4 regions of the Guptibacillus hwajinpoensis genome follow, and region 4 is predicted to be linked to each of the others. Evidence: riboswitches for the same ligand, from Rfam matches in the RefSeq annotation. Region 4 holds a riboswitch; each other region holds the start of a gene.
The links. Region 4 has a riboswitch for thiamine pyrophosphate ahead of thiC (phosphomethylpyrimidine synthase ThiC). Riboswitches for the same ligand answer to the same signal wherever they lie in the genome.
Positions count from the first base shown of each region.

Region 1: another riboswitch for thiamine pyrophosphate. It lies ahead of ABFG93_RS00420 (3-oxoacyl-ACP reductase); the one in region 4 lies ahead of thiC (phosphomethylpyrimidine synthase ThiC).
Region 2: another riboswitch for thiamine pyrophosphate. It lies ahead of tenA (thiaminase II); the one in region 4 lies ahead of thiC (phosphomethylpyrimidine synthase ThiC).
Region 3: another riboswitch for thiamine pyrophosphate. It lies ahead of thiE (thiamine phosphate synthase); the one in region 4 lies ahead of thiC (phosphomethylpyrimidine synthase ThiC).

Region 1 covers NZ_CP156674.1:83,172-88,424, reverse strand. Annotated here, with positions in the region: gene ABFG93_RS00435 (GNAT family N-acetyltransferase) at 1-573, shown strand, start outside; gene ABFG93_RS00430 (DUF523 domain-containing protein) at 849-1,307, shown strand; partial or broken gene ABFG93_RS00425 (helix-turn-helix domain-containing protein) at 1,919-2,307, shown strand; TPP riboswitch at 2,433-2,533, shown strand; gene ABFG93_RS00420 (3-oxoacyl-ACP reductase) at 2,681-3,433, shown strand; gene ABFG93_RS00415 (LLM class flavin-dependent oxidoreductase) at 3,516-4,823, shown strand; gene ABFG93_RS00410 (hypothetical protein) at 5,231-5,253, opposite strand, start outside.
Region 2 covers NZ_CP156674.1:753,829-759,081, reverse strand. Annotated here, with positions in the region: gene ABFG93_RS03900 (SDR family oxidoreductase) at 1-361, opposite strand, end outside; gene ABFG93_RS03895 (histidine kinase N-terminal domain-containing protein) at 507-1,667, shown strand; TPP riboswitch at 1,706-1,808, shown strand; gene tenA (thiaminase II) at 1,944-2,636, shown strand; gene ABFG93_RS03885 (ECF transporter S component) at 2,633-3,211, shown strand; gene ABFG93_RS03880 (ABC transporter ATP-binding protein) at 3,223-4,671, shown strand; gene ABFG93_RS03875 (energy-coupling factor transporter transmembrane component T family protein) at 4,649-5,253, shown strand, end outside.
Region 3 covers NZ_CP156674.1:3,722,633-3,727,885, forward strand. Annotated here, with positions in the region: gene ABFG93_RS19195 (LTA synthase family protein) at 1-1,527, shown strand, start outside; gene ABFG93_RS19200 (M14 family metallopeptidase) at 1,631-2,818, shown strand; TPP riboswitch at 2,870-2,987, shown strand; gene thiE (thiamine phosphate synthase) at 3,136-3,768, shown strand; gene thiS (sulfur carrier protein ThiS) at 3,765-3,962, shown strand; gene ABFG93_RS19215 (thiazole synthase) at 3,967-4,725, shown strand; gene thiO (glycine oxidase ThiO) at 4,747-5,253, shown strand, end outside.
Region 4 covers NZ_CP156674.1:1,171,629-1,176,881, reverse strand. Annotated here, with positions in the region: gene ABFG93_RS05920 (Bcr/CflA family efflux MFS transporter) at 1-775, shown strand, start outside; gene ABFG93_RS05915 (GlsB/YeaQ/YmgE family stress response membrane protein) at 772-1,011, shown strand; TPP riboswitch at 1,152-1,266, shown strand; gene thiC (phosphomethylpyrimidine synthase ThiC) at 1,406-3,190, shown strand; gene ABFG93_RS05905 (serine protease) at 3,212-3,379, shown strand; gene ABFG93_RS05900 (DMT family transporter) at 3,474-4,436, opposite strand; gene ABFG93_RS05895 (amidohydrolase) at 4,728-5,253, opposite strand, start outside.

The sequences.
Region 1 (5,253 bases), 1.1 Mb from region 4:
CTTGTTAACTCTAAGTTTAATAGTGAAATTGACGCACTTTTAGTAAACAATGGTTTTGAGTTGCGTGAGGAAAATATTACTGTACGAAGAGATTTAGATAACATTTCACTAAAAGAAGATGTTCACTTTTCAATTAAATCATTAAATGAAATTTCCACGAGTGATTTTAAGAGAGTTTGGAAAGAATCTATGGCTAACTCGTTAAATGCACCTTCTTCATTAAATGTAGATGAACAAATGCGAAGTGTAGAGGTTGAGCTAGGTCCAACCTATAAAGCATCTTGTCTTGTAGCATATGAAAGTGATCGTCCTTTAGGTGTAGTAATGCCACATATAGAACCAGGTACTACTAACGAAGGTCGACTTTTTTACTTTGGATTAGTTCGAAGTGAGAGAGGTAAGGGGAAGAGTAAGCAGCTTCATAAGCAAGCGTTGGAAATATTGAAAAATGATTTTGATGCTGCCTATTATATCGGGAGTACGGGAAAAGATAACACTCCTATGTTAAAGACTTTTAGAAATAGTGGGTGCACTATCGTTGAAAGCAATAAGGTATATAAGAGAAAAGTATAAATCATATACAAGAAACCATGAAGTTGAACCATCTGTTGTTTGAATTCCTCAGTAAACGTACGCCGTGATCGTTTGGTCATAATAGACGCTCCTCATATAAAGGTTTTAGTAAAGTCTATATGACCTTAATTTATTTGTCTAACTGAGTGTAGCCGATTCAATAAGACTAATATTCAACAAACGGGAGGTTCCTTGAATAATACTTTTGCGTATGTTCACGTAAATACATTATCCTTTTCATTACGATTATAGAGTATTTAAAAGAGGTGTGACTTATGATATTAGTGAGTTCCTGTTTAGCTGGGTTAGAGGTAAGGTATGACGGTCACCATAGTTTAAATACAAATGTTAGAACATTAGTAGAGGAGAATAATGCCGTAACTATCTGTCCTGAATTGCTTGGGGGATTTTCAACTCCAAGAGAACCTGCTGAAATAGTAGGCGGGGACGGTGAAGACGTCTTAAATGGTAAGGCGAGAGTCATTGAAAGATCTGGTAAAGATGTAACCCAACTATACATAAAAGGAGCTTACACCACCTTGGATAAAGCAATAGAAATAGGTGCAACTATTGTTGTTCTTAAAGAGAATAGTCCATCCTGTGGTAGTTCTATGATCTATAATGGGGAATTCATCGGTAAAAGGGTTTTGGGTAATGGTGTTACTTCAGCTTTATTAAAAAGAAATGGATTAAGAGTCATTTCAGAAAAGCAGTTTGCTGAAGGCTCATACTAACTTTTAATTAAACGATTAATATATTAGTACCTATCTTCATGATCTTCATGAAAAGGGAGCAATTCAAGAATAACCTTTGCCTGGAGGAACTACTTTGAGTTTATTTAAATCTATGACTAATAGACAAATGATAAATTGGAAAAAGGGAGCAATAGTTGGCTTTTATACCTATTTGATATTGTTATTTGTGAACTACACTCATAATCTAATTTTTACAGATGATTTCTTTTCATCGGCTATAATCTTTTGGTCGGGTTTAATAGTTGCCTTGGGTTATGAGATTGTCTTAAATCTTAATGATAAAAGAAAAATAAGAAAGATTTTAGAATGAGCGTGAATGACGTATAGAATAAAAGCGATTGATGTTGCGTCTTCCATTATAGGGCCATTTTCTGGAATAAAGAGAAGGGGTTATTAGGAAGTGAAAGAAACTCTAAGTTATTCGATTAATGGGTCTAGTAATGAAAAAAGAAGTAGATGTAAACGCTAGAATGAAGTTAACAGTTTTCCCTAGGCTGAATTTTACACTTTTGCTTCATCAATCTAAAACTCTAGTAAACTAATAATAATTGTTATTTTATTGGGGGGGTAGGATTTTGGAGGAGAAATTTATGTTGTATGTACAGATTCATCAATTGTATGAGCGAAAGTTTAGAAAGTCACAAATCGCAAAAGAACTTAAAGTGTCACGACCTACGATCTATAAATACTTACAAATGACATTTGAGGAGGCTAAAAAACTTTTAGAAGGCCCTCATCGAAACCCTAGAAAGTTAGCCCCTTATCGAGACTGGATTATTGCCTGGCTGGAAGAGTATCCGCACCTTAGTGCAGCACAAATCAGAGATTGGCTCCTGGAGCGTTATCCTAACTTGGTGATTGGGGAAAGTACTGTCAGACATATGTGAAAGAAATGCTTGAGATCTATCAGATTAAGAAAAAAGTAATGGTTAGGCAATATGAAACCATTCCTGAACAGCCAATGGGGAAGCAGATTCAATAGATTAGTTATGAAAGAAGATATAACATGTTAATTTTAGAATAACAAAGTTATAGAAATACTTTAACTAGCCATATTTCCTTGACATAAATTTCTTAACACTATAACATTAAATATAACTTAAATATATGCACTAGGGGTGTTATTTAACTGAGATGAGTATTAGCTCAAACCCTTTGAACCTGAACTAGCTGAAACTAGCGTAGGAAAGTGTAAACTCTAATACATACTTAAAGAGCGATTGTACCTTATTCTTAATATGTAGTTATTTGTTTTTACGCAACTTTCCTATGGGAAGGTTGCGTATTTTTTATTTTATCTATCATTTTATTATTTAAGTTTCATCAAAATTAAAAATATAGGAGTTGTTATGATGACTAGAACAGTATTAGTAACAGGTAGTAGTAGAGGTTTAGGAGCAACTATTGTAAAGACATTGGCACAACAAGGATTTCAAGTGGTTATCAATTACTATAAAAGCAAAGATGCTGCTGAGAAGCTCGTTTCTGAGATTGGTGAAGAGAATGCTATTGCAATTCAGGCTAATGTAACAAATCGTAAAGAAGTAGATAAATTGATAAAAAAAGCAACGGAATATTTTGGTCAAATAGATGTTGTAGTCAACAATGCATTAGTAGACTTCAAATTTGATCCAAACAAACAGAAAACCTTCACAGAACTCACTTGGGATGATTATCAAAAACAACTAGATGGTACTTTAAAAGCAGCATTTAATGTAGTTCAAAGCGTCATACCTCAATTTATTGAACGACAAAATGGAAGTATTATAAGTATAGGTACTAATTTATATCAAAATCCTGTTGTACCCTACCACGAATATACAACAGCTAAAGCTGGATTAATAGGTTTTACACGTAATATCGCTTCTGAATTAGGACTATATGGTATAAAAGCGAATGTAGTTTCAGGTGGATTATTAAAAACGACTGACGCCAGTGCTGTTACAACACCAGAAGTATTCGATTTAATTGCTCAATCAACGCCATTGAAGAAGGTGACCACACCTCAAGATGTAGCCAATATGGTCGCTTATTTATCTTCGGAAAATGCGAACGGTATTACAGGTCAAAATTTCACAGTAGATGGCGGTTTGACAATGAACTAATAGCTTAAATTACCATAGATAATCCTTCAAAAAAAGGAGTATACAAGACAATTAATAATGATGTATTTTGAGGTGTAAACAAATGACAAAAACTAAAGAAAAACAACTACACTTAGGTGTTTTGCTGTATGGTTGTGGACACCATCAAGCTGCTTGGTTAATGCCTGACTCAAGCGTTGAACGTATTGGAGACATTTCTTATTACCAATCTTTAGCACAGTTAGCAGAAAAAGGTTACTTTGACGCAGTATTCTTTGCTGATAATCAATCATTTCAAGGTAAAGATTCTAGTGATATGCCAGCATTTTGGTTTGATCCATTAGTCAATTTAACTGCTATTTCTCAAGTGACGAATCATGTGGGATTAGTTTCAACAATTTCAAGTACTTTTTCTAATCCTTTCACAGCTTCACGACAACTATTAAGTTTAGACCATATTACAAAAGGACGTGTTGGTTGGAATCTCGTTACGTCAATGACTGATTTAGAGGCGTTAAATCATAGTATGGAAGAACTACCTTCTCTTGACAAACGCTATGAGAAGGCAGATGAATTCGCTGCTTTAATGAATAAGTTATTTCTTTCATGGGACAGTAATGAGTTTCTACATCATCGAGAAGAAAGAACATTGATAAATCCTTCAAACATTCAGCCTTTTAATCACGATGGTACCTATTTTAAAGTGTATGGCCCATCCACTACGCCAAAAAGTCCGCAAGGAAAACCAGTATCAATGCAAGCAGGGGCATCTAAACAAGGCATTGCATTAGCCGCAAAATATGCCGATGCAGTCTATTCAGTGTCGTGGAACTTAAAGCAAGCAAAAAAATTTCGTAAAAAATTAGATGAACAAGTTAAACAAAGCGAAGACAGCAATAGACATATTAAAGTATTTCCAGGCTTAGTAACCTATGTAGGTCATACTCATGAAGAAGCTTTAGCCAAAAAAGCAGCATTAGATGAGCAATTACCTCTTGAAACAGCTTTAAAACAGTTGAGTTTCTTTATTCAACAAGACTGTTCTAATTGGAAAATTGATAAAGAAGTACCTCAATTACCCCCAGTAGAAGAATTTACTGGTCCAGTTGGACGTTACGAAACGATACTAGAAATTATTAATGATACACAACCTACAGTAAGAGAATTATTAGGATATCTTAATGCAGGCGGTGGACATCACACGCTGATAGGTACACCCGACGAAATTGTGGATCAGATGGAAGTCTGGTTTGAAGCTGGTGTGGCTGACGGATTTAATCTTATGCCTCCTACATTACCCGATAGTTTAGAAGACTTTGTTGAACTAATTGTTCCTGAAATGCAAAAAAGAGGTATTTTCAGAAAGAAATATGAAGGTCATACCTTCCGTGAACATTTAGGATTAACATAATAAATTATTATAAAATGACTGTACTAGTTGAAGAGGCAAGATGTTGGTATTAGTATAAAAACTTGAGAATCTTCTCGTAAGAGTAATTATAATTGGACTTACTGATTCAGACAATATTTATGTAATAGGGTATAATAATAAAAAAGGTGAAGAAATAACAAATAAAAAAGATGGAAAATACATTGATGATTAGTTCTGCAATCGGGCGCAATTCTTGAAGAGGAATTGTGCCTTTTTCAGTAATAGGGCCAAATTCTTGAACAACTATTTTAAAGTTAATTGGATAATTATGTGAAAATATTGTTGATATTGTGAAGAATGTAATCAACAATAGTAGGGGGCTATGGTTATTCACATAGAACACATTTTTGGCCAATAAAAAAGAGAAGGGATTTCTCCTCCTCACTTTAGCGACCTGCTTCTCTACGTT
Region 2 (5,253 bases), 420 kb from region 4:
AGTGCTCGATTACCTGGTTAATCACACTTGAGCAAAAAGCTTCGTCACCAATATCTCCCGGTAGAAGAAGACATTCGCTGCCCTCATCTTCAATTTGCTTTTTGGTATTCTCAGCATCTTCATGCTCATCGAGGTAAACAATTGCAAGCTTTGCTCCTTCTTTCGCATATGCGATAGCGGCTGCTTCACCAATACCACTGTCGCCTCCAGTGATAAGTGCTACTTTGTTCGATAATTTCCCTGAACCTTTATAATCGTTATCCTCAGTCAGTGGAGAAGGGTTCATTTCCTTCTCTGAACCTGGTTGGTGATTTTGATGTTGGGCGGGTTGGCCGTTAGTTTGTCTGAATTCAGGACGCATAAGTAATCTCCTTTCGGTAATGTGTATATGAAAGGATTTACCAATTTTTCTTGTTTTCAAACCTGAAATCGTAAGACCATGTGAGGAAAAACGTAATACGTGATAAAATGAAACAAACTTACCAGTAGTCAGTGAGGCGAATGTCATGAGTAGTAACCACTTAAAACAAAATTTTGAAGAGCAGCTTGCCACGTTTCTCGAACGTTTTCAGCCTGAAATTGTAAATAGGTGGCTTGCTATTGCGAGACTTTCACCGGATGATCCCTATTATGAAGAAATAATCAAAAATGGAAAACGAACAGTAGAATTAATCACAAAGTATATTCGTAATCAGGATGAAAGCTGGATTAAAACACTAACAAAGAAAATTGCAAGTGAGCGAATTGAGGCCAATGTTAATATTGGAGAATTAGTAGCCAATATTAATTCAGGAAGATCAGTTGTCATCTCGGTTCTCAATCAATCAGAATTTAATCGAAACGAGCTTTCGAAAGCCCTTGAAATCATAAACAAATACTTTAATGCGTATTTGTATCATTCCGTGACAGAGTACACGAATCTTAAAGATAGCATCATTCAGGATAAAAATAAATTCATCCAGGAGATGCATAGTGATCGATTAACAATCCTTGGGCAGCTTGGAGCAAGTTTCGCTCATGAATTTCGAAATCCGTTAACCTCTATTAAAGGATTTTTAAAGCTGCTTGAGCATAATCAAGCGATGAATAAAGAAATGTGGCAACACTACTTTGCAATTATCAATGGAGAAATGGAAAATCTTGAAAAAAAGGTTAGTCAATTTCTATATTTATCAAAAATGCGAGGTATTGATGATAATCCGTTACCTGCAAATGTAAGCGACTTGCTAGCTTATACAACGGAAGTTCTTTACCCAAGGCTGTTGGAATCAATGATTGAGGTGAAAACAACCATTGAACAGGATTTAATGGTATATGGGGTAGAAGAGCAGTTAAAACAGGTTATCCTTAATATCATGATCAATTCTATTGAAGAATTGAATGAAAATCCTGTGAAAAACCGTCTGATTGAAATCAATGGCAGATGCGATGGTCAGCTAATAGTCATTGAAATTACTAATAATGGCAAGTTGATACCAACTCATCTTATAGATCGCATATTCGATCCCTTCATTAGTACAAAGAATCTTGGAACGGGACTTGGTTTATCGGTATGTAAGCAGATTATTGAAAAACATAAGGGTTTTATTAATGTTCGGTCAAATGAAACCAAAACGACTTTTGTTATCAAACTTCCGGTTATGGTTGACAATGAGTGGAAAGCATAGTAGTTTATAAACTATATTACATGAATTAAAAGCTTTTTAATATCCACTAGGGGAGTCATTTACGTGACTGAGACAGGATTGCCTGGACCCTTTGAACCTGATCTGGTTAGCGCCAGCGGAGGAAAGTGGAGACGGATGCAATCGCAGCCGCTCCATTTTTGGAGCGGCTTTTATATGTCTTTACATATAAAAGGTGATACCAAAAATGACGGAGATCGCATTCACTCTCCTTTCCCTCTTCATCAGGCGGATGAAAAGCGGAGAGGAGTTTTTTATATGTCATTTACGCAAGAGCTAAGAGAGGAAGCTGCCCCGATTTTTGAGGCTATTTTTGATCATCCTTTCGTACGAGGGATAGCTGCTGGGGAATTAGAAAAGGATCAGCTTGTTCACTATGTTAAGCAGGATTTTGAGTATTTAAACACGTTTATGAAAATCTATGGTATGGCTGTTTCAAAGTGTGAAACAAGAGAAGAAATGGCGCTATTTAATGAGCAAATTTCCTTTGTCCTCCATAGCGAAATTCACCCACATAACAACTTATGTCGCGCTGCTGAAGTAACTTATGAGGAGCTTCATGGGTTTCCACTTGCTCCGACCGCACATCATTACACAAGGCATATGCTTGAGGCAGCACATTCAGGAACTCTCGGTGAAATTGTTGCGGCTCTCTTACCATGCCCGTGGACGTATCTTGAAATAGGACAGCGTTTAATGGAAGAAGTCCAGCCTGATGAAACCCATCCTTTTTATGATTGGATTACTTTTTACGGAGAAAAATCGATGGAGCCTGTAACCGATCAGCTAAGAAAAATGCTTGATAAATGGGCTGAAACTGCACCAGAGAATGAATTAAAAAGGATTAAGGAGTATTTCATGATTAGCTGTCAGTTGGAATATGGGTTCTGGGAAATGGCTTATACTGTTGAGCAGTGGCCGGTTGAAATAGGAAGGGGAGTAAAAACATGAAACGCTTAAAATTGTCCGATATTTTGATAACAATCGTAATTGCGCTTGTCTTTGGCATTATTTATAAATTATGGGGCCCGGTTTACAACGTATTTAAACCATTTGGGCTTCATATCGGCGACCTCATTTACGGAATGTGGTTTATTGCCGGTACGGTAGCTATGCTTCTTCTTCGTAAGCCAGGTGTAGCTCTCCTGGCAGAGACTGCTGCTGCCTCTGGTGAATTTTTAGTTGGATCAGAGTACGGATTATCTGTTCTTTTATATGGCGTAGTTCAGGGGCTCGGAACGGAATTGATGTTTGCCCTATTTGGTTACAAGCGCTATACAGCATTTGTAGCAGCGCTTGGCGGTATTGCGGCAGCTGTAGGATCGCTCGTGATGGATGCGGCGTATGGCTACGTTATGGACCTTGCACTCTGGAATTTATTATTACTAATCGGTGCTCGTTTATTAGGAGGATTGCTGCTAGCTGGGATTCTAGCTTACTTCCTAGTTGAAGCATTGGAAAAGACTGGCGTTACAAGTCTGATTCGACCAGCAAGTGACGAGGACTATAAAGCGCTTGATCGTTGAGGAGTGATTGTATGAAAGCAGGCGTTACGAATTTGCGCGTAAAATATGCAGGTGTACCAACATTATTGTTTGAGGATTTATCTCTTAATATCTCTCAAGGCGAGAAAGTGCTATTTCTCGGACCTAGTGGATGCGGGAAATCGACGTTACTTCAAATACTGTCAGGATTAATCCCGAATGCCGTTCCAGTACCAATGAAGGCAGATGAAGCGATCATACCCGAATCCACTGGGGTCGTCTTCCAGGATCCCGATGCACAATTTTGTATGCCATACGTAGATGAAGAAATTGCGTTTGTGCTAGAGAATCGAGCAGTGCCTCAGTCTGAAATGAAGGGACTTATTCAGCACTATTTAAAGAAAGCGGGTCTTTCGTTTAACGATCCCCATATTGAAATTAGTACGCTCTCGCAAGGGATGAAGCAGCGCCTCGCAATTGCTTCTATGCTTGCACTCGAGCCTGAAATGATTTTCCTTGATGAACCAACAGCACTACTCGATCCAGAAGGAACGACAGAAGTCTGGACTACCATAAAAGAAATTAAAGCGAAACAAACCATGATTATTGTAGAGCATAAAATTGATGAGGTGATTGACTTTGTCGACCGGATTGTTTTGTTTGATGGGGAAGGGAAGATTCTTGCTGATTCAGACCCAAACACCATTTTTTCATTTTATAAACAGCAATTAAAGAATTATGGCATTTGGTATCCGGGTGTCTGGGAAGAGCATGTGAGTGAAAATGTTATCCCGCAAGTAAATACAGGGGGGATGGTTTTATCTATCCATAATTTAAAAGGTTATCGTGGAAAAGTTCCTAAAATTGATGTGCGTGAGATCACGGCGAATGAAGGGGAATGGATCGCGATAACGGGTGAAAATGGAGCGGGAAAGAGCTCCCTTCTATTAAGCTTGATGAGCGTTATGAAAACTACCGGTCATAAAATAATTTATGGCCAGGAGCTAAAAACGGTAAGTGATGCGCGTCAGCAATTTGCATTTGTTTTTCAAAATCCAGAATTTCAGTTTGTGACCAATTCAGTTTATGAAGAGCTTGCATATTCCCTTGAGATTACTGGTGATCCAGAAGTTAACGAAAAAGTGGTATCATGGCTGCATTCGTATGAATTGGACCACGTGAGCACCCTTCATCCTTATCAGCTTTCTACAGGGCAGAAGCGCCGCTTAAGTGTTGGAACAGCGATGTTTGGCGATCAACCCGTCTTGCTTTTAGATGAGCCAACATTTGGTCAGGATGCAAGGAATACCTTTAAGCTGTTACAGCTTTTTGAAGAGTTAAGGGCAAATGGAATGTTGATCTTAATGGTTACGCATGATGAGCATATCGTTAAGAATTATGCGACTAGAGAATGGGTGGTCGATGCCGGAATTCTTGTACAGGATCGTTGCTCAGATCGAATAGGGGAGGTTGATCGCCATGCAATGGACTCTTCAATATGAAGAAACGTGGCTTCATCGCCTGAACCCAGCGTTCAAGCTTACTTTCTTTCTACTCATATTTCTACTGTTGTTATTTATTCATAACCCCAATATGATTGTGAATATCACTGTAGTTCCCCTTATACTCGTATGGTTTGCGACAGGGCATAAGAAGAAACTGCTGCTGATTATGATGATCCCTTTCCTGATTCTATTTTTCTCAAGTGCCTCAAGTATGATTTTCTTTGGACAGGGGTCAACAACATGGTGGAAGTGGGGTCTCATTCATATCACTGAAGAAAGCTTTTATCGAGGGCTTCACATTGGGTTTAGGGCGCTGAATTTTGCATTGCTGGGATTGTTGTTTGCATTAACAACAAGACCTGTATCTCTTTTCTATTCACTCATTCAGCAGTTAAAAGTTCCACCGCGCTTTGCCTATAGTTTCATGGCGGCTGTCAGGATTCTCCCAGTGATGATGGAAGAATTTCAGCAACTGAGAGCTGCACTTCTGATAAGAGGAGTAAAAAAGAAGAAAGGCTTTGCTCGGATCATGCAATCTGTGAAGCTATATGCCGTTCCGCTCTTATCACAGAGCATTAG
Region 3 (5,253 bases), 1.5 Mb from region 4:
ATCAGTGGCTACGACTTCCTATTATTCATGGATATTGTTATTCTTGCTATTTATTTAATCGTTCGCAAAACGAAAGCATATGAAGTGAAAAAGAAGGAAATTGCCATTGTTTTTGCTAGTGCAATTGCACTCTTCGCCATTAACGTAGGACTTGCTGAAACTGAGCGTCCTCAGCTACTGACGAGAACGTTTGACCGTGAAATGTTAATTAAATACATCGGCACATACAATTATCACGTTTATGATGCTGTTCTTCAGTCGAAAGCAAAAGCTCAGCGAGCATTTGCTGACGGAAGTGAAATTGTCGATATTGAGAACTACGTAAAGGCCAATCACGTTGAGCCTGATCCGGAAATGTTCGGTAAAGCAGAAGGGAAGAATATTATTCTTGTTTCACTAGAATCAACTCAAAATTTTGTTATTAATGAGGAAGTTGATGGACAAGAAATTACACCTTTTCTAAATGATTTGATTGATGAGAGCTACTATTTCCCTAACTTTTATCACCAGACTGCTCAGGGAAAAACATCTGATTCAGAGTTTATTCTTGAGAATTCCCTTTACGGACTTCCGAGTGGAGCAGTATTTTTTACACACTCAGGTAATGAATACAATGCTTCTCCTGAAATATTAAGCGAAAATGGTTATTATAATGCTGTTTTTCATGCAAATAACAAAAGTTTCTGGAACCGCGATGTTATGTATGATGCTCTAGAATATGATAAATTTTATGACATCAATGATTTTACAGTAACACCTGATAATTCTATTGGTTGGGGTCTAAAAGACGAGTATTTCTTCGATCAGTCAATTAAATATCTTAAAACGCTTCCCGAGCCTTACTATGCAAAGTATATTACACTGACAAACCATTTCCCGTTTACGTTGGAAGCTGAAGATGAATATATTCCCGAGTGGACATCTGATGATGGAACCGTCAATCGCTTTTTCACGACTGTAAGATATCAGGATGAAGCGATCAAGAAATTTTTTGATCGCATGAAAGAAGAAGGGCTTTATGAGGACTCTATCTTTGTGATGTACGGTGATCATTATGGAATTTCAGAGAATCACAATAAAGCAATGGGCGAGTTTCTTGGAAAAGAAATTACGCCATTTGAATCCACACAATTACAAGAAGTACCTTTGATTATTCACATTCCGGGACAGGAAGGGAAAGTAATGGAACAGATTGGCGGACAGATTGACCTTAAACCAACAATTATGCACCTTCTTGGAATTGAAACAAAGGACATGATTAAATTCGGTAATGACTTGTTTGCCAAAGAGCAAGACAACTTTACGATTCTTCGTGATGGTAGCTTTATAACAGAAGATTATGTGTATACAAGCAACGTTTGTTATGATAAAGAAACAGGTGAGGAAACGGATAAAGCTTCCTGTGAGCCATACATGGAAAAAGCAAAAACTGACCTTGCCTACTCAGACAAGATTGTCTATGGTGATTTATTACGCTTTTTAGGAAAGCATGATGAGCAACAGGGAAATACAAAAGAAGATGAATAGGAATAAGCTGAAGAAACCATGCTCTGCATGGTTTCTTTTTTTATGCATAGGTTCATGGTGATTGTTCATATCTTAGTATGAAAAAGGATGTGGGGGGGATAAGATGAGAGTCAGAGTGAAAAGCGGAAACACTCTTTGGAAATACAGTCGTGTTTTTCAAGTGCCACTCAAGCTTATTTTAGATAGTAATAATCTCGAGAATCCAGATCAGCTTGTCATTGGTGATGTCATTTTAATTCCTGGATATGTTACAAAACGGTATACCATTAAAAAAGGGGACACGCTCTGGAAAATAGCGGGTTGGTATGGAGCTCCGCTTGATGGCGTGCTCCTTATCAATGATACCAACCCTTTTGCGCTCGTCCCTGGGGAAAAAGTTGATATCCCAATTCGAGTGACATGGTCGCTTATTAACCCGAATCAAAACTATGATTACAATGTAATGGTAACCGACATTCGTAAACTTTTAGCAGTTTATCCATTTATTAAACGAGCGGTGATTGGTGAATCAGTTATGGGAAAGCCACTACCGGAGCTAGTAATTGGTAAAGGGGAAAAAAAGGTGCACATGAATGGCTCTTTTCATGCAAATGAATGGCTTACCTCGACGCTCATAATGAAATTTATAGATGATTATGCACGAGAATTAACCAATACACAGATGTTAAGTGGGGTAGTTGTCCCGCCTCTGTATGAATCCACTTCATTGTCAGTCGTTCCGATGGTTAATCCTGATGGGGTGGATCTTGTTATAAACGGTTTACCTGAAGAAGAACCGTTTCGAACGATTGCCGACAACATAAACAACGGAAGCGATCAATTTAATCGGTGGAAAGCGAACATCAGAGGTGTAGATTTAAACAATCAGTATCCGGCTAAGTGGGAAGTAGAAGCAGAGCGTAAACCCAAAAAACCCTCTCCAAGAAATTATCCTGGAACAGAACCGCTAACTGAGCCGGAAGCCATTGCTATTGCTGATCTTACAAGAAGAAAAAATTTTAACCGCGCGCTAGCTTTTCACTCGCAGGGAGAAGTGATTTTTTGGGGTTACGAAGGACTTGAACCGCCTGAGTCAGAAATTCTTGTAAATGAATTTTCAAGGCTTAGCGGTTATAGAGGAATTCGGTACGTTGATAGTTTTGCAGGTTACAAAGATTGGTTTATTAAAGAATTTAGACAGCCAGGATTTACAGTGGAAATAGGTAAAGGAGAAAACCCACTTCCAATTTCGCAGTTCAGTAAAATTTATCAAGATACAATTGGGATCTTTCTCTCTTCTTTATACATGTAGTTTGCTTGTTTTTTTCCGTTCTTTTTGTAATAATAAACTTAACTTCATAATGTTTGTGACTAGGGGTGCCCGCATAATAGGGGGGCTGAGAAAAAGAAACTACTATTTCTTTTACCCTTTTGAACCTGATCTGGTTGATACCAGCGTAGGGAAGTCGGTAGCGGTGTTTATACTGCCCTCATTCCTAACGCGGAATGAGGGCATTTTTACGTGCAGAGAATCTTTTATTCTAAGATGTGTTTATTTTAGAAGGGGACGAGGGTCTCATATTCCAGTGTTGGTCATAAAACATTTTAGATAAATAGAGGAGGTTAATGATGAAGGATTTCCAATTATACGTGATTACAGGAGAAGAGTTTCATCCAGCACGCGATCTAAGTGAAGTAATGGAAGAAGCCATATGTGGTGGTGCAGAAATTATTCAGTTACGTGACAAAACTAGTTCTAAAAAGGTTGTTCTTGAGAAAGCGCAGAAGCTAAGAGAGTTAACGCGAGAATACAACATCCCCTTCATTGTGAATGACCATATTGACGTAGCACTTGCGGTTGACGCAGATGGTATTCATCTCGGGCAGGATGATTTGCCTTTAGAAGTCGCAAGAACAATTGTTGGACCAAATAAAATAATTGGTATTTCTACTCATCGAATTGAGGAAGCTCGTGAAGCGGAAAAGGGCGGGGCAGATTATATAGGCGCTGGCCCTATTTTCCCTACAAATAGCAAGAGTGATGTTGTAGATCCAGTAACAACAGCTTATATAAAAGAAGTAGCATCGGAAATTACGATTCCTTTTGTAGCTATTGGAGGAATTAAACTTCATAATGTCGCTGAGGTAGTGAAAGCAGGAGCAAACCGGATATGTGTGATCAGTGAAGTTGTTGGTAGTGAAGATGTAAAGGGAACATGTGAGATGTTCAACCAATCAATTGAGGAGGCGTCCAATCAATGACATTATTTATTAATGGTGAGCCTTATGAACTTAATGTGACAAATTTGCAGGAGGTTATTGCTCATTTTGAATTACAGGAGGGCCTCGTAGTAACTGAAGTGGAAGGTAACATTGTTGATCGATCACAGTGGCTTGAAACGAAAGTAAGTGATGGGATGAAAATTGAGTTAGTTCATTTCGTAGGAGGGGGATGAGTTTATGAACGATAAGTTAACCATTGCAGGAAAGCAGTTGTCATCGCGTCTTTTTCTCGGGACAGGCAGATATCCAAATCCATATGTTCAAAATCAAGCCATTGAGGTTTCAGGAGCCGATGTTCTCACCTTTGCGATTCGGAGAGTAAATTTACAAAACCCTGACGAAGATGCGATCCTTCAGCATATGGAAGGTAAAACATTTCATTATTTACCGAACACCTCAGGTGCTACAACTGCAGAGGAAGCCATACGGATTGCTCGCCTTGCACGCGCCTCAGGGCTAAGTGATTGGATCAAAATCGAGGTTAGTAGAGATGAAAAAATACTTCTGCCAGACCCTATTGAAACGCTGAAGGCGACTGAGGTTCTGGCCAGTGAAGGGTTTATCGTACTTCCTTACACATCGGACGATCCGGCTCTTTGTTACCGACTACAGGAAGCTGGTGCATCAGCTGTCATGCCTGGAGGTTCTCCAATTGGTACTGGTCTCGGAATATTGAATCCTTACAATATTGAAATCATTACAGAACAGCTTTCTGTACCTGTCATTGTGGATGCAGGGTTGGGGGAGGCTGCTGATGTTACAAAAGCAATGGAGCTTGGTGCAGATGGTGTGCTTCTAAATACAGCCATTGCAAAAGCCAGAAATCCCGTCAAAATGGCTGAAGCAGTTAAACTGGCTATTCATGCGGGGAGATTATCCTACTTAGCTGGTAGAATTCCAAAGAAAAAATATGCGACTGCTAGTAGCCCCATATAGTACGTGGAAGGAGGGAACTTCTTGGCGAAAATTTCGATTGTAGGTGGAGGGGTAATCGGCCTTTCCATTGCTTATGAGTGCGCTATAAGAGGGCACGACATAACCGTGATAGAAGCTTTTGAATGTGGGGGACAGGCTTCTGGAGCTGCTGCAGGAATGCTGGCCCCATACTCCGAAATTGAGGAAGATCCTGATGATTTTTTTAGACTCTGTCAAAAAAGTCTCCAATTGTATCCTGAATGGCAGAAGGCGATTAAACAGGTGTCTAAAATGGATTTTGAATATAACGAGAGTGGAAGCCTTTATTGTATTTATCATGAAGCTGACCGTTTGTCACTGGAAACAAAACAAAGCTGGCAAAAAGACTTCGGAGTTGAATCCTACATTCTTTCAGGTGATGAAGTCAGGGAAAAAGAGCCAGAACTTTCAAAAGAGATTGTAGCTGCATTATGGTGTCCGGAGGAGTCTCATATCTATGCCCCTGATTATGTAAAAGCGTTATTGCAAGCCTGCAGAAATCTTGGTGTC
Region 4 (5,253 bases):
TGCCACAGCCCCTATGATTGCACCGATGACTGGCGGAGCAATATTGTTGCTTCCATTCGCAACGTGGAATACGATATTTTACTTCTTAGGTTTTCTCGGACTGATTATTGTGATGGTCATTGCTTTAAAACTACCGGAGACACTTCCTCCTGAAAAGCGCATGCCGAGCACGATTGGCCATTCCATTCGGACGATGGGAAGTCTGTTAAAAGACCGGTCATTTATTGGATATGCCATAACGATTGGATTTGTACACGGGGGTAGTTTTGCGTATGTGTCTGGCACACCTTTTGTGTATCAGGGGATCTATGACGTGTCTCCGCAAGTTTTTAGTATTCTATTTGGAATTAATGGTCTAGCAATTATTTCGGGGAGTTACATGATCGGACGCTTTAGCGCTATCCTGCATGAAAGAAGTTTACTCATGATTGCGGTCATTACGGCAGTGACGGCTACGTCGTTTCTTCTCTTAATGACAATCATAGAAGGACCGCTTGCAACGCTAGTTATTCCGATTTTTATCTACATGACTGCGATGGGAATGGTTCTTACAAGTACATTTACCCTTGCGATGGAAAAACAGGGGCACCGAGCAGGAAGTGCTAGTGCGGTGTTAGGAATGCTGCCGTTATTATTCGGCTCAATGGTTTCGCCACTTGTTGGACTTGATGAAACGACAGCTGTTCCAATGGGTGTCACCTTATTTACGACCTCTTCCATCGGCGCGATCGCATTCTTTACGTTAACGAGTAAAAATAAAGTAGTAGCTAAGTGATTGGTGGCATTATAGGTTGGCTAGCTGGCGCTATAACCGGTCGTGATGTTCCGGGAGGTATTATCGGAAATATTATTGCTGGGTTTGTTGGTGCATGGTTAGGAACACTTGTCTTTGGAAACTTTGGACCAAAGATTGGTGGATTTGCGATTATCCCAGCTATTATCGGCTCAATCATCTTAGTTATAATTGTGAGCTTTATTATGGGGAAAACTCGTAAAAAAAGGAATGATTAATAAATATTTATAAAATTAAAAGGGGTTATTTAGTGAAAAACTGCGTGATAAATTATTGTATGTTGGAAAAATGATTGAGTCATCTTCAGTTAGGTATTGGGTTTTTTCCAATAATCATATATAATGTAGTCAAATTAAATAGAAATAGCTAGGGGAGCCCAATGAGCTGGGCTGAGAAGGAAACGCATTGAAGTTTCTTGACTCTTTGGACCTGATCTGGATCATACCAGCGTAGGGAAGTTAGAGCAACCATCATGTAACACTACTTCTGTATACATATTAGCCGGGTCCAACCATTTATTATGGTCCCGGCTTTTTTATGTGCTTCGATACACTTTTCTAGTTGGTGTGATTTAGTTCTCGTCCTTTAATACCAAAATAGGAGGGAATTATTATGTCAACATCTTCATTAAACAGAGCAAACATTTCCATCATGTCTAGTTTTGCAGGTAGTCAAAAAGTATATATATCAGGTTTAAGACCTGACATAAAAGTACCCAAACGTAAAATTGAGTTAAGTCCAACAACGGGGACATTTGGAGAAGAGGAGAATCTTCCCGTTCTGGTGTATGACACTAGTGGGCCGTATACAGATCCCAATTATTCCGTTGATATTACTAATGGCCTTCCAGTCCTTCGCAAATCGTGGATTCAAGAACGCGGCGATGTTGAAGAATATGAAAGACGCAAAATTAAGCCTGAAGATAATGGTTATAAAGTTGAAAGTGATCCTCGTGCAAACACCAAAGTGTTCCCTGGATTAAAGCGTAAACCATTGCGTGCTAAAAAAGGAAGAAATGTTTCACAACTTCATTATGCTAAACAGGGAATGATCACCCCTGAAATGGAATTTATCGCATTAAGGGAAAATATGGAACCGGAGTTTGTACGTGATGAAGTTGCAAAAGGTCGTGCGATTATCCCTTCCAATATTAATCACCCTGAAACCGAACCTATGATTATAGGTCGTAATTTCCACGTCAAAATTAATGCGAATATTGGGAACTCAGCTGTATCATCCTCTATTGAACAGGAAGTAGAAAAAATGACTTGGGCTACACGTTGGGGTGCAGATAATATAATGGATTTATCAACTGGAAAAGACATTCATACAACCCGAGAATGGATCATCCGAAACTCGCCCGTCCCGGTGGGTACGGTCCCAATTTATCAAGCATTAGAAAAAGTCAATGGTATTGCCGAGAACCTTACGTGGGAGGTTTACCGAGATACCTTGGTAGAACAAGCAGAGCAGGGTGTGGATTACTTCACAATCCATGCAGGTGTTCTTTTGCGATATGTGCCGCTAACTGCAAAACGTTTAACTGGTATTGTTTCTCGAGGTGGCTCAATTATGGCACAATGGTGCTTGTATCACCACCAGGAAAGCTTTTTGTATACTCATTTTGAAGATATTTGTGAAATTATGAAAACCTATGATATTTCCTTCTCCCTGGGGGATGGGTTACGTCCTGGTTCTATTGCTGATGCAAATGATGAAGCTCAATTTGCTGAATTAGAGACTCTTGGAGAACTAACAAAAATAGCATGGAAGCACGATGTTCAAGTTATGGTTGAAGGACCTGGTCATGTGCCGATGCATCTTATTAAAGAAAACATGGATAAACAATTAGAAGTGTGCGAAGAAGCTCCCTTTTATACACTTGGACCGCTTACAACTGATATAGCTCCTGGTTATGATCACATTACATCTGCAATTGGTGCAGCTATGATTGGTTGGTATGGTACTGCAATGCTTTGTTATGTAACGCCAAAAGAACATTTAGGCTTACCCAATAAGGATGATGTGCGTGAAGGGGTTATAACTTATAAGATTGCGGCTCATGCCGCTGATCTAGCAAAAGGACATCCTGGGGCCCAAGAGCGGGATGACGCCTTGTCAAAAGCACGTTTTGAATTTCGTTGGAGAGATCAGTTTAACTTATCTTTGGATCCAGAACGATCTATTGAGTACCATGATGAAACATTACCTGCTGAAGGAGCGAAAACAGCACACTTTTGTTCTATGTGTGGACCAAAATTCTGTAGTATGAAAATTTCTCAGGATATTCGTAACTATGCAAAAGATAATGAACTTTTTACGAAAGAAGATATTGAAAAAGGGATGCAGAAGAAAGCTAAAGAGTTCAAGAAATCTGGTGGGGATATCTATCAATAACTATCCGAGGAGGGAGTAGGTATGAAGGTTCAAAAAATTGAAGAAGAAATTAAGCAAACGAAAAATCACCTTGCTTTTTTGGAGAATTGTTTAAAAGGGATTCAAAATAATTGTGATCACCATTATAAAGGAAATCATAATTTTGAAAGATGCCAGAAATGCAATAAGGTAGAAATACTATATTACTAACTATATCTAGCTCAAACTAAAAGCCCTATAAAGTAGCCAATTTAAAAGTCTATTTTATAGGGTGCTTTACTCAAAGGGCAATATGAGAGTTATTTCATATTGCCATCTTTTTATGACTTGCTACGCGTCTACTTCTCAAGCTATTTACGTACACACTAAACAAAGCGAATCCTAATATCATCAATATTCCAGATAGCGAATGGTAAGAAGGAGTGATCCGGGGATCAAAAAATTGAAAAACGTAAGTAAATATTGGAACGAAAGATAACGACATCATAACAAAGAACGTTTCAGAATGTTGGATACCAATTTGCAGGAAATATAACGGAATGGCTACTCCGATAATAGATATGACCAAAATCCATCCCAAATTAGATGTTAATTGTACGAGCATATTACCTTGCTGAAGGGAAAGGATTAGCGACATTGCAATAATGGCATAAAATCTATGAGCGAGTATTTTACTAGAACTCCAGTTGGCTTCACTAAGGTTTTTTGAATATATTGCTGCTAGAGCTGCAAAAAATCCACATAAAGTAGCTGAAATAAGTCCTATTACATCAAGTGGTCTAAAATGAAAAACTATCCCGGAATTTCCGTTTAGGGTAGCGAAAATCAAAAAAAGACTTCCAGTCAACGCACCAATCCCGGTAAATATATCTAACCGGTGTACGTTTCGATGGTACAAGAGTTTAACTATTACTAAAGAAGAAATAGGTCCAACTCCAATTTCAATGGCACCAACGATTGCGGGTTCAATATATTTAAGGGCGAAATAAAAACTCATAAATACACCAGCAGTGCTGAGATTAATACCAATAATATTTTTATAATTGAATGAATCGATTCGCATATTTTTCGTGTAGTTTTTTAATTGAATGACATGAAAAAACACAGCAGTTACCAAAAAGCTAATAAAGGTAAAGGTAAATGGACTAATATCCTGCACATTATTTGAATAATAGACGTTACTTCCAGCGGTCAATAATGCTGAAATTATCAAAAATATGGTTCCTAATGCTACATAATTTCTAGTAGGGAATTTAGAAGTATTCAACTCTATCGCTCCTGTTATTCGAAATTTACAAGATATGTATTATTTCTACAATTCTATGGATCTTAAGTATTAGTGTCAATATTCTGCAGAAAAGAAGTGAAAATATTTCTTCGTTCCTATTTTTAACTAAGGCAGGATATGTCGAAAGACTGTCGATATTATGGAGGGATTTGGCGTGATATTATCCTCTAAGAAGGAAGAAGCGAAATGTTGGTATTTGAGGTATATAATAATTTCGATAAGATAAAAAAACCTCTCTATTAGAGAGGTTTTAAGGAAAGGTTTGTCTATTTATAATGAGTAGACACGTTCTCCTTTGACCCATGTTTCAAGAACTTTAATTTCTTTCAGCTTATTAGGGCTTACCTCATCAGGATGATCAGATAAGAAGACTAAGTCAGCGGTGTAGCCCTTTTCTAATCGTCCTTTTGAGTTTTCTTGAAATTCAATCTTTGCACCTATTTCAGTATAAGCTCGATAAATCTCTGCCACTGAAAGTCTTTCTTCCGGAATCCATCCACCTTCTGGATTGCCTTCTTCATCCTGGCGATTCACTGCTGCATAAATGTGAAGTAAAGGTGAAAGAGGACCAATAGGGCAATCAGAACTCCCAGTAAAAGGGATGCCCATTTCACTGACTGTTTTCCAAGGATTGCAATATTTCTCTTGTTCTTTCCCTACCCATTTGGCCGTTTGATCATATTCATTCATCATAAACCCTGGCTGTATTTCTAAATAAGGCTTCAGTTTCTTCAATCGTTCTAAGAGATCAGGCGCCAATATCTGTGCGTGGATGATTCGATGTCGCATTTTCTCT